DNA from 3 places in the Mesorhizobium sp. P5_C1 genome. Region 2 is predicted to be linked to each of the others. Evidence: predicted binding sites of a transcription regulator. Region 2 holds the regulator's gene; each other region holds the start of a gene.
The links. Region 2 encodes PhoB, which activates phosphate uptake and scavenging genes when phosphate is short. Its sites were predicted from a motif close to TGTCATNNANCTGTCAT; they were not measured.
Positions count from the first base shown of each region.

Region 1 (5,588 bases), on a different contig from region 2:
ATGCTCTGCGTCATGGCGCTGGAACGGCACGGCATCCTGCCCGATCGCGGCCCGGTGGTGGTGACAGGGGCGGCAGGCGGCGTCGGCTCGGTCGCGGTCTCGATCCTGTCCAGCCTCGGCTACCATGTCGTTGCTTCCACCGGCCGCAACGCCGAAAGTCCCTATTTGATCAACCTTGGCGCCGCCGAAGTGACATCGCGTGACGAGCTTGCCCAGCCGGCCAAGCCGCTGGCCAAGGAGCGTTGGGCCGGCGGCGTCGACGCGGTCGGCAGCCACACGCTGGCCAACGTCCTGTCGATGACCTCCTATGGCGGCGCGGTCGCCGCCTGCGGCCTGGCCGGAGGCATGGACCTGCCAGCGAGCGTCGCCCCCTTCATCCTGCGCGGCGTCTCGCTGCTGGGCATCGATTCGGTGATGGCGCCGAAGGCAGTCCGCCTCGAAGCATGGCGGCGCATCGGCACCGACCTCGATCTGCAGAAGCTTGCCAGCCTGGCGACGACCATCGGTTTCGACGGCATCATCGATGCCGCCCATGACATCGTCGACGGCAAGATCCGCGGGCGCGTCGTCGTGGATATGTGAGCCGCTCGACTGCCCTGAGAGGGCGGACGGAATTGCCACGTGTGCCGGCAAATCCACCACCGCCGGGGCGAAAAGCACTCATCCGCTAAAATTCGAACGATCCGCCGCAATTTTCCATAATCTCTATCTGGCAAGGGTTTCGCATGATCGCGGAATCCGGCAGCCAACAGGTGGACACGGGCGAAGACGTCGATGCGGCGCCGACGCCAACGCGGCGCTTTGTCGCCGCGCCGCCGCTGGTGCCAGAGCCCGAACCCGCCGGGCGCGAAGGCCTTCCGTTGCTGGCCTTCGCCGCCATCGTCGTGCTGGCAGGCCTTGCGCATCTGACCGGAGCACCGATCTTTATCAGCGTCGCATTGCTGGCAGTCGGCCTAGCCGGCGTTGCCCTGCATCTGCGCGTCAGGCGGAGCGAACAGCGCACGGCGGTCCTGCTCGACGAGACCACCGCCCGCAGCCGCGCCGAGATCGAGACGCTGGCCGACCGCATGTGGGAAATGCAGGAGAGCGAGGAGCGCTTTCGCGGCCTGATCGACGCACTTGGCGACCTCGTCATTCATCGCGACCGCGATGGCTACATCGTCTATGCCAACAAGATCTTCGCCGACCTCGTCCAAAGCGATCAACGCGACCTCGCCGGCAAGACCCTGGCGGAACTCGGCATCGATGTCGGCATCGTTCCCGATGCCGCCTTTTCCGATCATGAATGCCTGAGTTCCACCGATGTCTCCATCCGCACGCCGAGCGGTCCGCGCTGGTTTTCGTGGATCGAACTGTCGGTGCGCGACAAGGACAGCGGCGCCGTTTCGCATCGCGCCATCGCGCGCGACATCACTGCCCGCAAACGCGCCGAATCCTCGCTTATCACCGCTCGCGAGCGGGCTGAATACGCCAGCCAGGCCAAATCGCGCTTCCTCGCCACGGTCAGCCATGAAATTCGCACGCCGATGAACGGCATCATGGGCATGGCCAGGTTGCTGGCCGACACCAGGCTGTCGCCGGAACAGCAGACCTATGTCGGCGCCGTCTCGACCTCGGCCAGCGCATTGCTCGCCCTGATCGAGGATCTACTCGATTACTCCAAGATCGAGGCGGGGCGCTTCGACCCGGAGCCGCAGCCGATGTCGGTGCGCGAGATCGCCGACAACATCGTCGAATTGCTGGCTGCCCGCGCCTTCACCAAGGATATCGGGCTGGGCTGCCATGTCGAACCCGACGTGCCGCAATTGATCACCGCCGATCCGGGCAAGGTCAGGCAGGTGCTGCTCAACCTCATCGGCAATGCCATCAAGTTCACCGACAGCGGCGGTGTATTGGTGAGCATCGCACGCGCGCGCACCGAAACGACCGACCGCATCTGCTTCACTATCGCCGACACCGGCCCAGGTCTGCACGAAGACGACCTGGAGCGCATTTTCGAGGAGTTCGAGCAGGCCGACGGCACCTCAACGCGCACGCATGGCGGGGCCGGCCTCGGCCTCGCCATCTCCAAACGCCTGGTGGCCGCCATGGGCGGCACGATTTCAGTATCGAGCCGGCTCGGTCAGGGATCCGAGTTCGTCTTTGAAATCCCGGTAATATCGGCCACCGAAGCGCCGCAGGGCAGGCAGAACGCGCTCTCGGGCAAGCGCGCGGTGATCCTGTCGAAAAATGCCGTCGAGGCCGATGCCATCGCCCGCACCATCCGCGCCAATGGCGGCGCGGTCGATGTCGCCATCACCGTCGCGCAGGCCGCGCCCTTCGCCGACGGCTGCGATGTGCTCCTGGTCGACGCGGCGATGGAAGCGAGCGATGGAAGGCTGCTCAAGCGCCTTCGCCAGAGCGGTTTCGCCGACTGCGAGGCCATCACGCTGATCGCGCCGACCGACCGCGGCATGCTTGGCGAGTTCCGCGCCAGCGGCTACGCGACCTTCCTTGCCAGGCCGGTGCGTGGCGGAACGCTTCTGCGTGTGCTGTTGAGCAGCAATGCTCCCGCCCTCGCCCCGCCGCAGCCGGAAAACCGCCACGCGCCCGCGTTTCGTGCCGTCGGCAACCGCCAGCGCGGCCTGTCGGTGCTGATCGCCGAGGACAATGACATCAACGCCATGCTTGCCCGCGCCACGCTGCTGAAGGCCGGGCATCGCGTCAAGGTGGTCGGCAACGGCAAGGCCGCCGTCGAGGCTGTCACCGGCGCCGGGCACAACCATCGCTTCGACGTGGTTCTGATGGACCTTCACATGCCGGTCATGGACGGGCTGGACGCGATTGCCGCCATCCGCCGCTACGAGGAGGAGACCGCCGTGCCGCCGGTGCCGATCATGGTGCTGTCGGCTGATAGCCAGGAAAAGACCCGCCATGCGGTGCTTGCCCATGGCGCCAGCGGCTTCGTTACCAAGCCACTCGACCCTGACGCGCTGGTCAATGCCGTCGAGGGACAGGTCGCGGCCTAGGGCATGATCCCGAGCCGAAGGTCAGGAACTTCGACAGCCCATCCACCCCGCCCGCTGGCGTAACGTAGCCGGTTGACCGTATTCGCCAGCCGACGAAGTATTGCCCACGACGTCGTATCACGGTACTGTCACAATCCTGTTGCACCTACACCGTATCCCCGTGCCAAGAGGGATGGCTCGAAGGAGAATCCTCGTGCATACAGTTATGCCGGAATGTGACACTCGGCCGAACGCCAGCAGCGCCTTGCTTGCCGGACGTAACGTCGATTCCGTCATAAAGGGCGCAGCACTCGGCCGTATCGGTAATCTCGAAGTGCGGCTCGCCCGCAACGAGGCCGAGATCGCGGCCGCGCAGGAAGTCCGCTACCGGGTGTTCTACGATGAACTCGGCGCCAGGAAGGATTTGTTCCAGGCGCCGGATCGCCGTGACGCCGACCGGTTCGATCCGCTCTGCGACCATCTGCTCGTATTCGATACTTCGCTTTCCGGCCCCGAACATCGACGTATCGTCGGCACCTATCGCCTGCTGCGGCAAGAAATCGCGGCCGCCGCTGGAGGCTTCTATTCCGAAGGTGAATTCGAGCTGACCAAGCTTATCGCCCGTCACCCCGGTCAGCGTTTTCTCGAGCTCGGCCGCTCCTGCGTTTTGCCTGAATATCGTTCGAAGCGCACCATCGAGGCGCTGTGGCAAGGTATCTGGGCCTATATCAACCACTACGAAATCGGTGTGATGACCGGTTGCGCGTCCTTCCACGGCACTGTGCCGGCGGCGCATGCCGAGGCGCTTACCTATCTCGCCCACCACTGCCGGACGAATTCGGCCTGGGACGTGCGCGCGGTGTCCGGGCGCTACTGTTCGATGGATCTGATGCCGATCGAGGCGGTCAATGCCAAGGCGGCGATCGCGGCGATGCCGCCGCTGGTCAAGGGCTATCTGCGCGTCGGCGCCCGCATCGGCGATGGCTGCGTCATCGACCGCGAATTCTCAACGGTCGACGTGTTCGTCGTGATGCCGGTCAAGGAAATCGGCGCCCGCTACGTCAACTACTATGGCGGGGAAGCCCAGCGCTTCGCTGCGTGAACAGCCGAATAGCGAATAGGACGTCGTGGCCGGAGTTGCGCGGCAACAACCGCTATTCGCTACTCCCTATTCGCTATTCCCTCTTTTCACGGAATATCTTCCGGTCGCCGGCCGGGCCGGCTCTTGTAGGGCGGAAACGCCCAGCCGAAGCGAAGCGCGCCGCCGCGCACGGCGAACGCCGCGGCGAAGCCGGCCCATCCTGAGACAATCTGCGGTAAGCCAGCCACATCGCCTGCTGTAAAGATGGCAGCGCCGACGAGCGCGGCCGTGACATAGATTTCGGGCTTCAGCAGCACCGAAGGCTCCCCGGCCAGAAGATCACGCAGGATACCGCCGAATGTAGCGGTAAGCATGCCGGTGATCACCGACACCGCCGGCGAGCCGGTGATGGCGAGCCCCTTGGCCGCGCCCATCACGGAAAACGCGGCAAGGCCGATTGCGTCGAGCCAGAGCAGCAGCTTGTAACGGGATTCGACACGGTGTGCGGTGAAGAACACCACCACCGCCACCACCGCGCAGATCAGCAGGTAGTCCCGGTTTCCCACCCAGAACACCGGCACGTTGAGGATCAGGTCGCGAAACGTGCCGCCGCCGATGCCGGTGACGCTGGCCAGGAACAGGAAACCGATAATGTCGAGCTGCTTGCGTGAAGCAGCAAGCGCCCCGGTCGCGGCAAAGACGGCGACGCCGGCATAGTCGAGAAGAGCGATGGGGTTCATGAGTGAGCGAATAGCAAGAAGGGAGTAGCGAATAGGGAATAGCACGAAGCCACTTGGCCGCTATCAACTATTTCCTACTCGCTACCCCCTATTCGCTACTCGCTCTCGTCAGGCATCCTTCTCGGCCTGCTCATTGACAGGCCCAGGCTCGACTGGGGCTTCCGCGGCAAACTTCGGGCCGCCCTTGGCGACGCCGACCATGGCCGGGCGCAGCACCCGCTCGCCGATCGAATAGCCCGGCTGGACGACCTGGACCACGGTGTTGGCAGGGACATCCGGATTGGGCACTTCAAACATCGCCTGGTGGAAATTGGGATCGAACTTCTCGCCTTCAGGCGTGAGTTTCTTGACCCCGTGCCGTTCCAGCGCCGACAGCATGGCGCGCTCGGTGAGGTCGACGCCTTCGATCAGCGCCTTGAAGCCGGCGTCCCCGGATGCCTTGGCTTCAGCCGGGATGGCGTCGAGCGCACGGCGCAGATTGTCCGACACCGACAGCATGTCGCGCGCGAAATTCGCCACCGCGTAAGTGCGCGCGTCGTGCACGTCGCGCGCGGTGCGGCGGCGCAGGTTTTCCATCTCGGCCGCGACGCGCAGCGCGCGGTCCTTCAGATCCTCATTTTCCTTCAGCAGCCGCACAAGGGCTTCATAGTCGCCATCGATGCTGCCTTCCGTGCGCTCGGCATTGGCCTCGGTCGCCTCGACTTCATCGGGCGCGCGTTCGTCTTTTGCCTGGTCGCTCATCGCCGTTTCCCGTCAATCTCGAATGATATGGATTTTGAG
Region 1 is NZ_JBFULQ010000045.1:3,428-9,015, forward strand. It holds gene acuI (acrylyl-CoA reductase (NADPH)) at 1-582, shown strand, start outside; gene ACXJ7R_RS06220 (ATP-binding protein) at 726-3,008, shown strand; gene olsB (l-ornithine N(alpha)-acyltransferase) at 3,214-4,089, shown strand; gene ACXJ7R_RS06230 (trimeric intracellular cation channel family protein) at 4,176-4,808, opposite strand; gene grpE (nucleotide exchange factor GrpE) at 4,917-5,549, opposite strand.
Region 1: the regulator PhoB is predicted to act here: its motif matches at 3,135-3,151, upstream of olsB (l-ornithine N(alpha)-acyltransferase).

Region 2 (5,588 bases):
CAGCGGAAATGTATTTGTCACCAGCCGCCTCGATGGCCTTCTTCATCGCCGCTTCGTCGGTCTTCCAACGCTCTTCCTGGAAGTTGGACCACGAAACGCCGATGACCTTGTCCTTCGCCTGCGCGACCGACACCAGCGTCAGCGACATGGCGACACCCGCCAGGATGGCGGCTGTGAATTTTTTCATAATATCCTCCCTGCGCCGCGTATGGCGCGACCAAACTGACCCGTAGGCCGGCACAGAGGCTCTATTTTTTCGAGCCTCGAAAAAATAGTGATCCAACGCCCGAACGCTGTCAACATCGATTCTGATGGATTTTGACGTCTCTCCGAGTTTTTTTCGAGCTCCGGAATAAATAATGACATGATGGTAGGGTTCTGCCAGAATTTGGCTTGGCGCATGTCGCCCCAAAAGTGCGCAGCGGTTTTGGGGCAACGACACGTGCAGGAACAAGTACCTGAAGCGCGTCGCGCTTTCAGGCTTCGCTGATGGCCTTCGGGAGGCACGAAAGGCTGCAGCGACCGGGAGGATGTGAAAAAGCATGTCGGTCGGAATCCGCCACGACGATCTGCGCCGCCGCAACCGGGCGATGGTGATTGCGGCCGTGCGCCGCGCCGGACAGCCGTCCCGCACCGAGATCGCCGCGACCACGGGCCTCAGCCATTCGACCATATCGGCGATCTCCTCCGACCTCATCGGCGAAGGCATCCTGACTGAGAGCAAGCCGAGCGAGGCCGGCTCGCTCAAACGGGGCCGGCCGCAGGTCGGCCTCGGCCTCAATCCGGAAGCGGCGGCGGTGATGACCGTGGTGCTGTCGCTGAACTTCCTCTCGGTCGCCGTCATCGACTATGCCGGCCAGGTGATCGCCGAGGAACAGCGCCGGCTGGACACGCTGACCATGTCGCGCGACGCGCTGGTCGGTGAATGCGTTGCCATCGTACGGCGTCGTCTCGAAGACCCCGACCTCGACGTCCGCAGTGTCGCCCGCATCGCGCTGGCGATCCAGGGCATCACTGACACGCGTGCCCGCGCCATGCTGTGGTCGCCGATCACGCCGCACACCGATATCGCCTTCGCCGACATACTCGAGGACGAGTTCGGCATCCCCGCCACCATGGAGAACGACTGCAATATGATGGCGATAGCGTTGCGCTGGCGCGACCCCGAGCGCTACCGCGACGACTTCATCGCCATCCTGTTGTCGCACGGCATCGGCATGGGCCTGGTGCTGAAGGGCGAGCTGTTCACCGGCACTCATTCCTCGGGCGGCGAGTTCGGCCATATGATCCATCGGCCGCACGGCGCGCTGTGCCGCTGCGGGCGGCGCGGCTGCGTCGAGGCCTATGCCGGCAACTACGCCATCTGGCGCAACGCAAGGCAGATGAGTGAGGACGCGGAACCGGTCGCCGATGTCAGTGATGCCGACATGCGCGCGCTGGCGACCGCGGCCCGCGAGAGGGATGGACCCGAGCGCGAGGCCTATCGCAAGGCCGGCGAGGCACTCGGCTACGGTCTCGGCAGCCTGTTCGCGCTGATCGACCCGGCGCCCGTCGCCATGGTCGGCGTCAGCGCCGCCGCCTTCGACCTGATCGAGCCGGCATTGCGCGAGGCGATTGCCCAGACCGCCGGCGGCCAGCATTCGCAATCGATTTCCTTCGACACCGAACCGAACGAACTGCCACTGATCCGCGAAGGCTGCGCCACACGGGCACTGACCTTCGTAGACCAGGAGATTTTCGCGCCCGGCACGCAGGCGAGATCCGGCCTCGGTGGCAAGAACGTTGCGTGAATAACGCGCCGGGATGCGTTGAGATTCAGGTTAGGCCGAGTCGAGAATGGCGGGTTCCGAGAACCGGAACGGAGCGGACATTTGGATCCGTGAGTACCGGAAGCGCAGGAGACTGCCGTTCGCAGGCCGGCATCACCTGAATATCAGCAGATCCCTAATCTTCCCGGATTGCGTAGCCCGCCCCACGAATGGTGCGGATGACATCGGGCATGCGGCCATTGTTGACCGCCTTGCGCAGCCGGCCGACATGCACGTCGACCGTGCGTTCGTCGATGTAGATCGTCTCGCCCCAGACATTGTCGAGCAGCTGGCTGCGCGAGAACACGCGGCCGGGATGGCGCATCATGAATTCGAGCAGGCGGAATTCGGTCGGTCCGAGCCGGATCTCGCTCTTCTTGCGATAGACCCTGTGCGATTCACGATCGAGCACGATGTCGCCGACCTTGAGCACGCTGGACAGCACTTCCGGCTTGGCGCGGCGCAACAGCGCCTTGACCCTAGCCATGAACTCGGGCGTCGAGAACGGCTTGACCAGATAGTCGTCGGCGCCGGTCGAGAGGCCGCGCACACGATCGCTTTCCTCGCCACGCGCGGTCAGCATGATGATCGGCAGCCGCTCGGTCTCGGGACGCATTCTTAGCCGGCGACAGAGTTCGATGCCGGACACTGCTGGCACCATCCAGTCGAGCACCAGCAGGTCAGGCACGTTTTCCTGGAGGCGGATTTCGGCCTCGTCGCCGCGCGTCACCACCTCGACCTGGTATCCCTCGGACTCGAGATTGTAGCGCAGGAGCACGCCAAGCGGCTCCTCGTCCTCCACCACCATGATGCGTGGCGCGATCATCGACTGGTCACCCCTGCCGTCATGCCGCCGGCGCGGACATCGCCGTCTCGTCCTGCTTCGGACGATTGGCGGGCAGCTGCGTACCGGTCAAAACATAATACGCATTTTCCGCGATGTTGGTGACGTGATCGCCGATGCGTTCGAGGTTCTTGGCGCAGAACAAAAGATGCGTGCAGGCGGTGATGTTGCGCGGGTCTTCCATCATGTAGGTCAGGAGTTCGCGGAACACCGAGGTGTACTTGACGTCGATGCGCTCGTCGTCGGCGCGCAGCTTCGCCAGCGCCGCGGCGTCGCGCGCCGTATATTCCTCGATGACGCCCTGCACCTGGATCAGCACCAGCTGCGCCATTGCGTCGATGGAGTGCGACAGGTCGCGCGGGGTGACGCTGAGGCCGACGGTGCCGACGCGCTTGGCGATGTTCTTGGCAAGGTCGCCAATGCGCTCGAGGTCGCCGGCCATGCGGATCGAACCGACGACATGACGCAGATCGTCGGCCATCGGCTGACGCTTGGCGATCAGTGTGATGGCGCGGTCGTCGAGCTCGCGCTGGCGCGCGTCCATGATCGCATCGTCGGAGACGACGCGCTGCGCCAGGGCGTTGTCGGAATTCAACAGCGCCTTGGTGGCGCCGCCGACCATCGAGCCGGCGAGGTCGCCCATGTCGCGGATCAGCCTGCTGATCTGTCCGAGATCCTCGTCGAAAGAAGCGACTGTGTGTTCGCCCATGATCTTAGTCCTCGTATGCCTGAGCTCAGCCGAAGCGGCCGGTGATGTAGTCCTGCGTGCGCTTCTCGCGGGGCGACGTGAAGATCTTCTCGGTGCGGTCGAACTCGACCAGTTCGCCCAGATACATGAAGGCCGTCTGCTTCGACACGCGCGCCGCCTGCTGCATGTTGTGGGTGACGATGACGATCGTGTAGTCGGCTTGCAACTCGTCGATCAGCTCTTCGATCTTGGCGGTCGACAGCGGGTCAAGCGCAGAGGCCGGCTCGTCGAGCAGGATGACTTCCGGCTTCACCGCCACGGTGCGGGCGATGCAGAGTCGCTGCTGCTGGCCGCCGGAGAGGCTGAGGCCGCTGGCGTTGAGCTTGTCCTTGACTTCGGTCCACAGTGCGGCGCGCTTCAGCGCCTGCTCGACACGGCCGTCCATCTCGGACTTGCTGATCTTCTCGTAGAGCCTGACGCCGAAGGCGATGTTTTCATAGATCGACATCGGGAACGGCGTTGGCTTCTGAAACACCATCCCGATCTTGGTCCGCAGCAGGTTAAGGTCCTGCGAGCGGTCGAGAACGTTCTGGCCGTCGAGCAGCACCTGGCCCTCGGCGGTCTGCTTGGGATAGAGCTCGTAGATGCGGTTGAAGACGCGCAGCAGCGTCGACTTCCCGCAGCCCGAAGGTCCGATGAAGGCGGTGACGCTGCGCTCGGGCAGCGACAGCGTGATGTCCTTCAGCGCCTTGCTCTGGCCGTAGTAGAAGTTGAGGTTCTTGACCTCGATCTTGGCCTTGCCGGCAATTGCCTCGGCGGCGATCGTCATGTCTGGAGACAACATCTGGCTCATTTGTCCTCTCTGCGTCCGGTCAGGCTGCGAGCAAAGATGCTGAGCGCGAGAACCGTCAATGTGATGATGAGTGCACCGGTCCAGGCCAGTTGCTGCCATTCCTCGTAAGGGCTGAGAGCGAACTGGAAGATGGTCACAGGCAGGCTGGCCATCGGCGCGTTGAGATTGCTCGACCAGAACTGGTTGTTGAGCGCCGTAAAGAGTAGTGGCGCCGTCTCGCCGGAGATACGGGCGATCGACAGCAATATGCCGGTGACGATGCCGGAAAGGGCGGCGCGGTAAGCGACCGACTTGATGACCACCCAGCGCGGCGCGCCGATCGCGGTGCCGGCCTCGCGCAACGCGTTCGGCACCAGGTTGAGCATGTCCTCGGTGGTGCGAACGACGACCGGGATGACCAGGATAGCAAGCGCGACAGCGCRGGCGATCGCCGAGAAATGCCCCATCGGCCGGACCATCAGTTCGTAGACGAAAAGGCCGATGATGATCGAGGGCGCCGACAAAAGGATGTCGTTGATGAAGCGCACCACGGTGGTGAGCTTCGAAAAGCGTCCGTATTCGGCCATGTAGGTGCCTGCCAGCACGCCGATCGGTGTACCGACGACGACGCCGATAATGGTCATCACGATGCTGCCGTAGATGGCGTTAAGCAGGCCGCCGGCATCGCCGGGCGGCGGCGTCATTTGCGTGAACACCGCAAGATTGACGCCGGACAGGCCCTTGTAGAGCAGCGCGCCGAGGATGAGCGCCAGCCAGGCAAGTCCGATGCCCGCGGCGGCGACGCACAGCGTCATCATCACGGAATTCTTCCTCTTGCGGCTCTGATGAAGCGATGTGGCTGTCGACATCGGTCAGGCTCCCGTGCGGGCGTCAATGCGCATCAGCATGTAGCGTGCGATGGCGAGGATCAGGAAGGTGATGACGAACAGGATCAGGCCGAGCGCCACCAGCGAAGAGGTGTAGAGATCGCCGACGGCTTCGGTGAATTCGTTGGCGATGGTCGCGGAGATCGTCGTTGCCGGCGCGAACAGCGAGGTGCTGATGCGGTGCGCGTTGCCGATGACGAAGGTCACTGCCATGGTTTCGCCGAGCGCGCGGCCGAGGCCGAGCATGACGCCGCCCATGATGCCGATCCTTGTGTAGGGAATGACCACGCGGCGGGTCACTTCCCAGGTCGTGCAGCCGATGCCGTAGGCGGACTCTTTCAGCACCGGCGGCACCGTGTCGAAGACGTCCTTGGTGATCGAGGTGATGAACGGCAGCACCATGATGGCAAGGATCAGCGACGACGTCAAAAGGCCGATGCCGTAGGGCGGACCGGCAAACAGGCTGTTGAGGCCGGGAATGCCATGGAACACGTTGATGATGAAGGGCTGCACGGTCGTCTGCAGGAAG
Region 2 is NZ_JBFULQ010000082.1:7,727-13,314, forward strand. It holds gene xylF (D-xylose ABC transporter substrate-binding protein) at 1-187, opposite strand, end outside; gene ACXJ7R_RS09600 (ROK family protein) at 543-1,790, shown strand; gene phoB (phosphate regulon transcriptional regulator PhoB) at 1,945-2,634, opposite strand; gene phoU (phosphate signaling complex protein PhoU) at 2,654-3,361, opposite strand; gene pstB (phosphate ABC transporter ATP-binding protein PstB) at 3,387-4,193, opposite strand; gene pstA (phosphate ABC transporter permease PstA) at 4,190-5,041, opposite strand; gene pstC (phosphate ABC transporter permease subunit PstC) at 5,045-5,588, opposite strand, start outside.

Region 3 (5,588 bases), on a different contig from region 2:
CAACTCGGCGAAGGCTTATGTCAGGTCCGGTCCGTGCCTTGATCTAATCATGTTCTCAAAGCTTCCGTAATCGGATAGTGGTTCTGGGCGCGTGGGGCGCGTTCCTTACTTGATCAAACTCGTAAGCCGGGGGTTCATGTCCGATATTCCGCTGTTTTTTAAGCGCCTGAACAGGCGCTCGTTTCTCGGTGCCTCCGCTTTGGGCGCGGCCTCCGTGGCTCTTTCGGCGTGCACCACGACGGAGGTGGTGACGCCGCCAGTGGCAGCGCCGCCAAGCGATCCGGCCTTCGGCGATGTCGCAACCATGTATGAGGCGCGCGTCGACGAGGGCTATCAGCTGCCGGCGATCCCGGTGGCCAAGATGGATCCGAAGTTCGTGCGTCAGATCGTGTCCGACCCGACCGGAGAAAAACCTGGCACGATCGTCGTCGATGTCTCCGAGCACTTCCTCTACCTGGTGCGCGACGGCGGCAAGGCTATCCGCTATGGCGTCAGCCTGGGCAAGGCCGGTTTCGGATGGACCGGCAGCGCCGTGGTCCAGGCGAGGAAGAAGTGGCCGGTCTGGACGCCGCCGCCGGAAATGATCCAGCGCCGGCCGGAACTGGCGAAATACAAGGACGGCATGCCGCCCGGCCCGCAGAGCCCGCTAGGCGCCCGCGCGCTGTATCTCTTCCGCGACGGCAAGGACACGATGTATCGGCTGCACGGAACACCGGAGTGGGATTCGATCGGGAAGAACGCTTCGTCCGGCTGTGTGCGCTTCATGAACCAGGACATCATCGACCTCTACGGCCGCGTCAACGGACCCGCGCCGGTCTTCGTACGCGCAAATCTGTCGGCCGCCGCGAAGATCACCGCCGTGTCGAACAGGACGGCCGAGCCGATCGACGCGGGCGTACCGAAGGACGCGGAGATGTTGCAGTAAGTGTGCCTTCACGATCTGTAGGCGGACGCGCTTGGCGTCCGCCTGGGTCGTGTCGTTACTTCTTGGCGAGGCCGGGAAGCGTGACCTGATAGACCGTGAACATGGTGTCGACATCGGCGCCGTCCTCGGCCTTGTAGGGTGCGCCGACCTGGAACCCGTCCTGGGTGAGGAAGTCGTTGTCGTTGGCCACGAACAGGAAATAGTCGTCCGGCAGCTTGGGATCGAGCACGCTGACCACCGACATCGCCTCCCACTTTTCCGAAAGGTTGTTCTTGTCGTTCGGCGCGCCATTGTGCAGGCCGAAGCGGCCGAGTTCGCCCTTGTCGTTGAGGTCGATGAACGGCGTCAGCTTGGCCGGCGTCACCGATGGGTCGAGCACGCCCTTGGGTGCCACCGGCTTGTCGGCGGCGTCGAAGGCGCCACCGGCGATGTCGGTCGCAGCGGAGAGATCGACGATGTTGATCTGGCGAAGCAGCGAGGTGTCGCCCTTCAACCCCTGGCCGTTGCCGCTGTCGCGGGTCAGCATCAGGAAGGTCTGGTCGGACAGGGCGACGATCTCGCTCTGCGCCGCCACCTTGGTCTTGCCCTTGGCATCCTTGAACACCGGCAGCGGCACGACATATTCGTGCGCCAGCTTGAGATGGGCGAGGTCGGAAGCGTCATAGACCAGCGCGCGCGTGTTCTGGCGCGTCGCGCCGGAATCGCCGCCATCCTGCCGGGGCGCCGACTGCAGCACGGCGATCAGGAACTTGCCGTCCGGCGTCATCGCCATGCCTTCGAGGCCCTGGTTGTTCTGTCGGCCGGTATCGGGATCCTTCGGATCGGGCTCGGCAGCACCTGGACCTGGATTGTCCGAGGCGAAGTTCGGCGCGCCATGGCGCATCGGCACGAGGGCAGCCGGCGGCTGGGTCGCCGACAGCAGGCGGCCTTCAGCGGAAAACCGATAGATGTTCGGGCCGTATTCGTCGGAGATGAACATCGAGCCGTCGGCTAGCCGCACGATCGCCTCGTTGTCGAGCGCCAGCTTGCCGTTGGCCTCGGGCAGGATCGGCATGTCGCCGCTTGCTGCGCGCACGCCGTTGAGCGGGTCGAGGCCCGTGGCATCAGCGCCCTTGTCGTCGGTCAGGAGCATGGTGTCGGCGAGTGTCGCCTTGACGCCGGACTGCTCCTGGCCGGCAGCGGGTGCCGCACCAGGCGCGGTTGGCGCGAACTCGATGCCGATCGTGTTGAGGCGCGGCCGGTAGTCGGTGGTGCCGACGACATTGTAGCCGCGGTCCGGCAGCAGCCAGAGCGAACCCTTGTAGCCGTCGGCACCATGCGTCCAGCCGGCGGTGTCGATCGCCATGCCGGAACCTGAGCCGAACGTTTCGCCGAACTTGTCCTTCTGGCTGGCCGGGATGCGGCCGACGCCGACCAGTCCCTTGTTGACGAAGCTGATGCCGCCGACGGTCGCGGTGCTGTCGGCCAGCGCCGGCGTCAAGGCGGTGAACAATGCCAGCGCGACGCCGAGCGACGCGGTTCGGTGCAGGTGTTTCATGGATGATCCTCTTTGTAACAAAGCGTGCCGGAGCGGCCGATGGCGAAAGAGCTGAAAGAGGTGCGGCATCGATGATGCCGCGCGCGCCTCCCCGAAAGCGGTCTACGGCGCAAACATGATGCTTGCGTGACAGCGCGCGCAATGCCCCGTCGGGTTCTTCACACGCCGATAATAACCTGTGGTCGCACCAAAGAATTGATCACTCCCTTCTAGCTCAAGTCGACAAAGCGTGGTGTGCGTGCATCGTACTAGACACATATGTCCAGTGCGTATATGGTGCAGCCTTCGGACTAACCGGGGAGGGAAGCCTTGAAGTCGCACTACCGCGCAGTCGTCATCGGGGGTGGCGTGGTCGGAGCCTCGGTGCTCTATCATCTGACACGGTTCGGCTGGAGCGATGTGGCGCTGATCGAGCGAGCCGAACTGACGGCCGGTTCGACCTGGCACGCGGCGGCCGGGTTCCACGCGCTCAATGCCGATCCCAACGTCGCGGCGCTGCAGGACTACACCATCAAGCTCTATCGCGAGATCGAGGCCGAATCCGGCCAGGACGCGGGCCTGCACATGACGGGCGGCGTCAACATGGCCAGCGATCCCCAGCGCTGGGAGTGGCTGAAATCGGCCTGGGCCGTGTTCCAGTCGGTCGGCATCGAAACGGCTCGCCTGGTGACACCGGAAGAGATCAAGGAGATCTGCCCGATCGTCGATGTCAGCGACGTGCTCGGCGGCCTCTATGATTCCAACGAAGGCCATCTCGACCCTTACGGAGCGACGCATGCCTATGCCGGCGCCGCGAAAAAGCGTGGTGCCGACGTGATCCTGCGCAACCGCGTGGTCGCGTTGAAGGCGCGTGCCGACGGGCACTGGGATGTCGTCACCGAGCAAGGCACGATCGTGGCCGAGCATGTCGTCAACGCCGGCGGGCTATGGGCAAAGCAGCTCGGCCGCATGGCCGGCGTCGACTTGCCGGTGACGCCGATGGAGCACCACTATTTCATCACCGAAGACATTCCGGAGGTTGCCGCTCTCGACAAGGAACTCGGTCTTGCGGTCGATCTCGACGGCTTTTCCTACCTCAGGCAAGAGCGCAAGGGCGTGCTGCTCGGCGTCTACGAGCAGAACCCGAAGCACTGGAACATGGATGGCGCGCCATGGGATTACGGCATCGAGCTGATCCCGGAAGACATCGACCGCATCAGCCCGGAACTGTCCAAGGCCTATGAGCGCTTTCCGTGCCTGAGGACGGCCGGCATCCGCAAATGGGTCAACGGCGCCTTCACTTTCACCCCCGACGGCAATCCGATCGTCGGGCCGGTGCGCGGGCTGAAGAATTACTGGCTTGCCTGTGGCGTCATGACCGGCTTCAGCCAGGGTGGCGGCGTCGGCAAGTCGCTGGCCGAGTGGATGATCTATGGTGAGCCGCAGGCCGACATCTTCGGCATGGATATCGCCCGCTATGGCGCCTTCGCGGCCAACCGCGAATATCTCAGGCAGACGACGCGCCAGTTCTATTCGCGCCGCTTCGTCATGACCTTTCCCAATGAGCGGCTACCCGCCGGCCGGCCGCTGAAACGCCCCGGCGCCTATGACGGCATGACGGCGGCGGGATGCGAATGGACGGCGTCCTGGGGTCTGGAAATCCCGGCCTATTTCGCACCGATGGGGTTTCGCGAGAACACGACGCTGCGGCGTTCCAACGCCTTCGACATCGTCGGCGACGAGGCGGTGCAGGTTCGGCGTGCCGCCGGTCTCGTCGATATCTCGGCCTATGCGCGTTATGCGGTCTCGGGGCAAGGGGCCGAAGCATGGCTTGACCAGTTGCTTGCCTGCAGGCTGCCGAAGCCGGGACAGGCGAGGCTGGCGCCGATGCTCGGCCATGACGGGCGGCTGAAGGGCGACCTCACGGTCATCAACTGGGGTGGCGGCGACTATTGGCTGATGGGCTCGTACTATCTCAGGGAATTCCACATGCGCTGGTTCGAGAGCCATGCGGCGGAGGGGATCACTGTCACAGACCTTTCCGACACGATGAGCGGCTTCCTGCTGACCGGGCCGAATGCACGCAAAATCCTGGCGCGCACGACGCATCAGGACGTGTCGGGCGCGGCACTGCCGTTCATGGCCTGCGGGGCATTCGACATCGGTATGGTGCCCGCGCGGGTTGCCCGCCTTTCGATCGCCGGTGAGCTCGGTTTCGAGATCAGTTGTCCGGTCACCATGCATGCCAGCTTGCGCGAAACGCTGCTGGCCGCCGGCGAGGATCTCGGCCTTGCCGAGATCGGCTATTACGCGCTGAATGCGCTGCGGCTGGAGAAGAGTTTCGGCATCTGGTCGCGTGAATTCACCCAGGGCTACACACCCGATCAGGCCGGTCTCGACCGGTTCATCGCGTTTGGGAAGGGTGACTTCACCGGTCGCGAGGCGGCATTGAAACAGCGGGAGGGCGGCAGCGGCCAATGCCTGGTGACGCTGGAGATCGATGCCATCGACGCCGACGCCAGCGGCTTCGAGCCGGTCTGGCATCAAGGCCGGCGCGTCGGCTTCGTCACTTCGGGCGGCTATGGCTATACTGTCGGCAAAAGCCTGGCGCTGGCGCTCGTCGATCGTGATTTCGCAGGCGAGGGCACCGCGCTCTCGATGCATGTCGTCGGCACGGAGAGGCCGGCGCGCGTCATCGCGGCCTCGCCCTACGACCCCGAAGGCAAGGCGATGCGGCAATGAGGAGGATTTCTGATGGATGACGCGGCACGTGACAGCAGGCGCGAGCGCCGGCGTGGACGGACGGGCGAAGCCGGCTCGGAAACTAGCCGCCGCCCCAATTACCGTTCGCTGAGGAACCCGTTCCTGCCGCAGCCGATCTTTTCGGATGATCAGGTTGCCGCCATCCACGACACGGCGCTGCGCGTGCTGGAAGAGCTCGGTATCAAGGTGCTGTTGCCGCAGGCGCGTGAACATTTCGCCCACGCCGGCGCCCTGGTCGATCCGGACACCGACATGGTGCGCATCGGCCGCGATATGGTGACGGCGGCACTGGCCTCGGCGCCGAAGTCGATCCATGCTCATGGCGGTGCTCACACTCGCGATCTGACGCTCGAACTCGGCTCGATGACTTTCCTGGCCGGATGC
Region 3 is NZ_JBFULQ010000071.1:1,785-7,372, reverse strand. It holds gene ACXJ7R_RS08620 (L,D-transpeptidase family protein) at 137-925, shown strand; gene ACXJ7R_RS08615 (esterase-like activity of phytase family protein) at 981-2,462, opposite strand; gene ACXJ7R_RS08610 (GcvT family protein) at 2,772-5,183, shown strand; gene ACXJ7R_RS08605 (trimethylamine methyltransferase family protein) at 5,193-5,588, shown strand, end outside.
Region 3: the regulator PhoB is predicted to act here: its motif matches at 2,578-2,594, upstream of ACXJ7R_RS08615 (esterase-like activity of phytase family protein).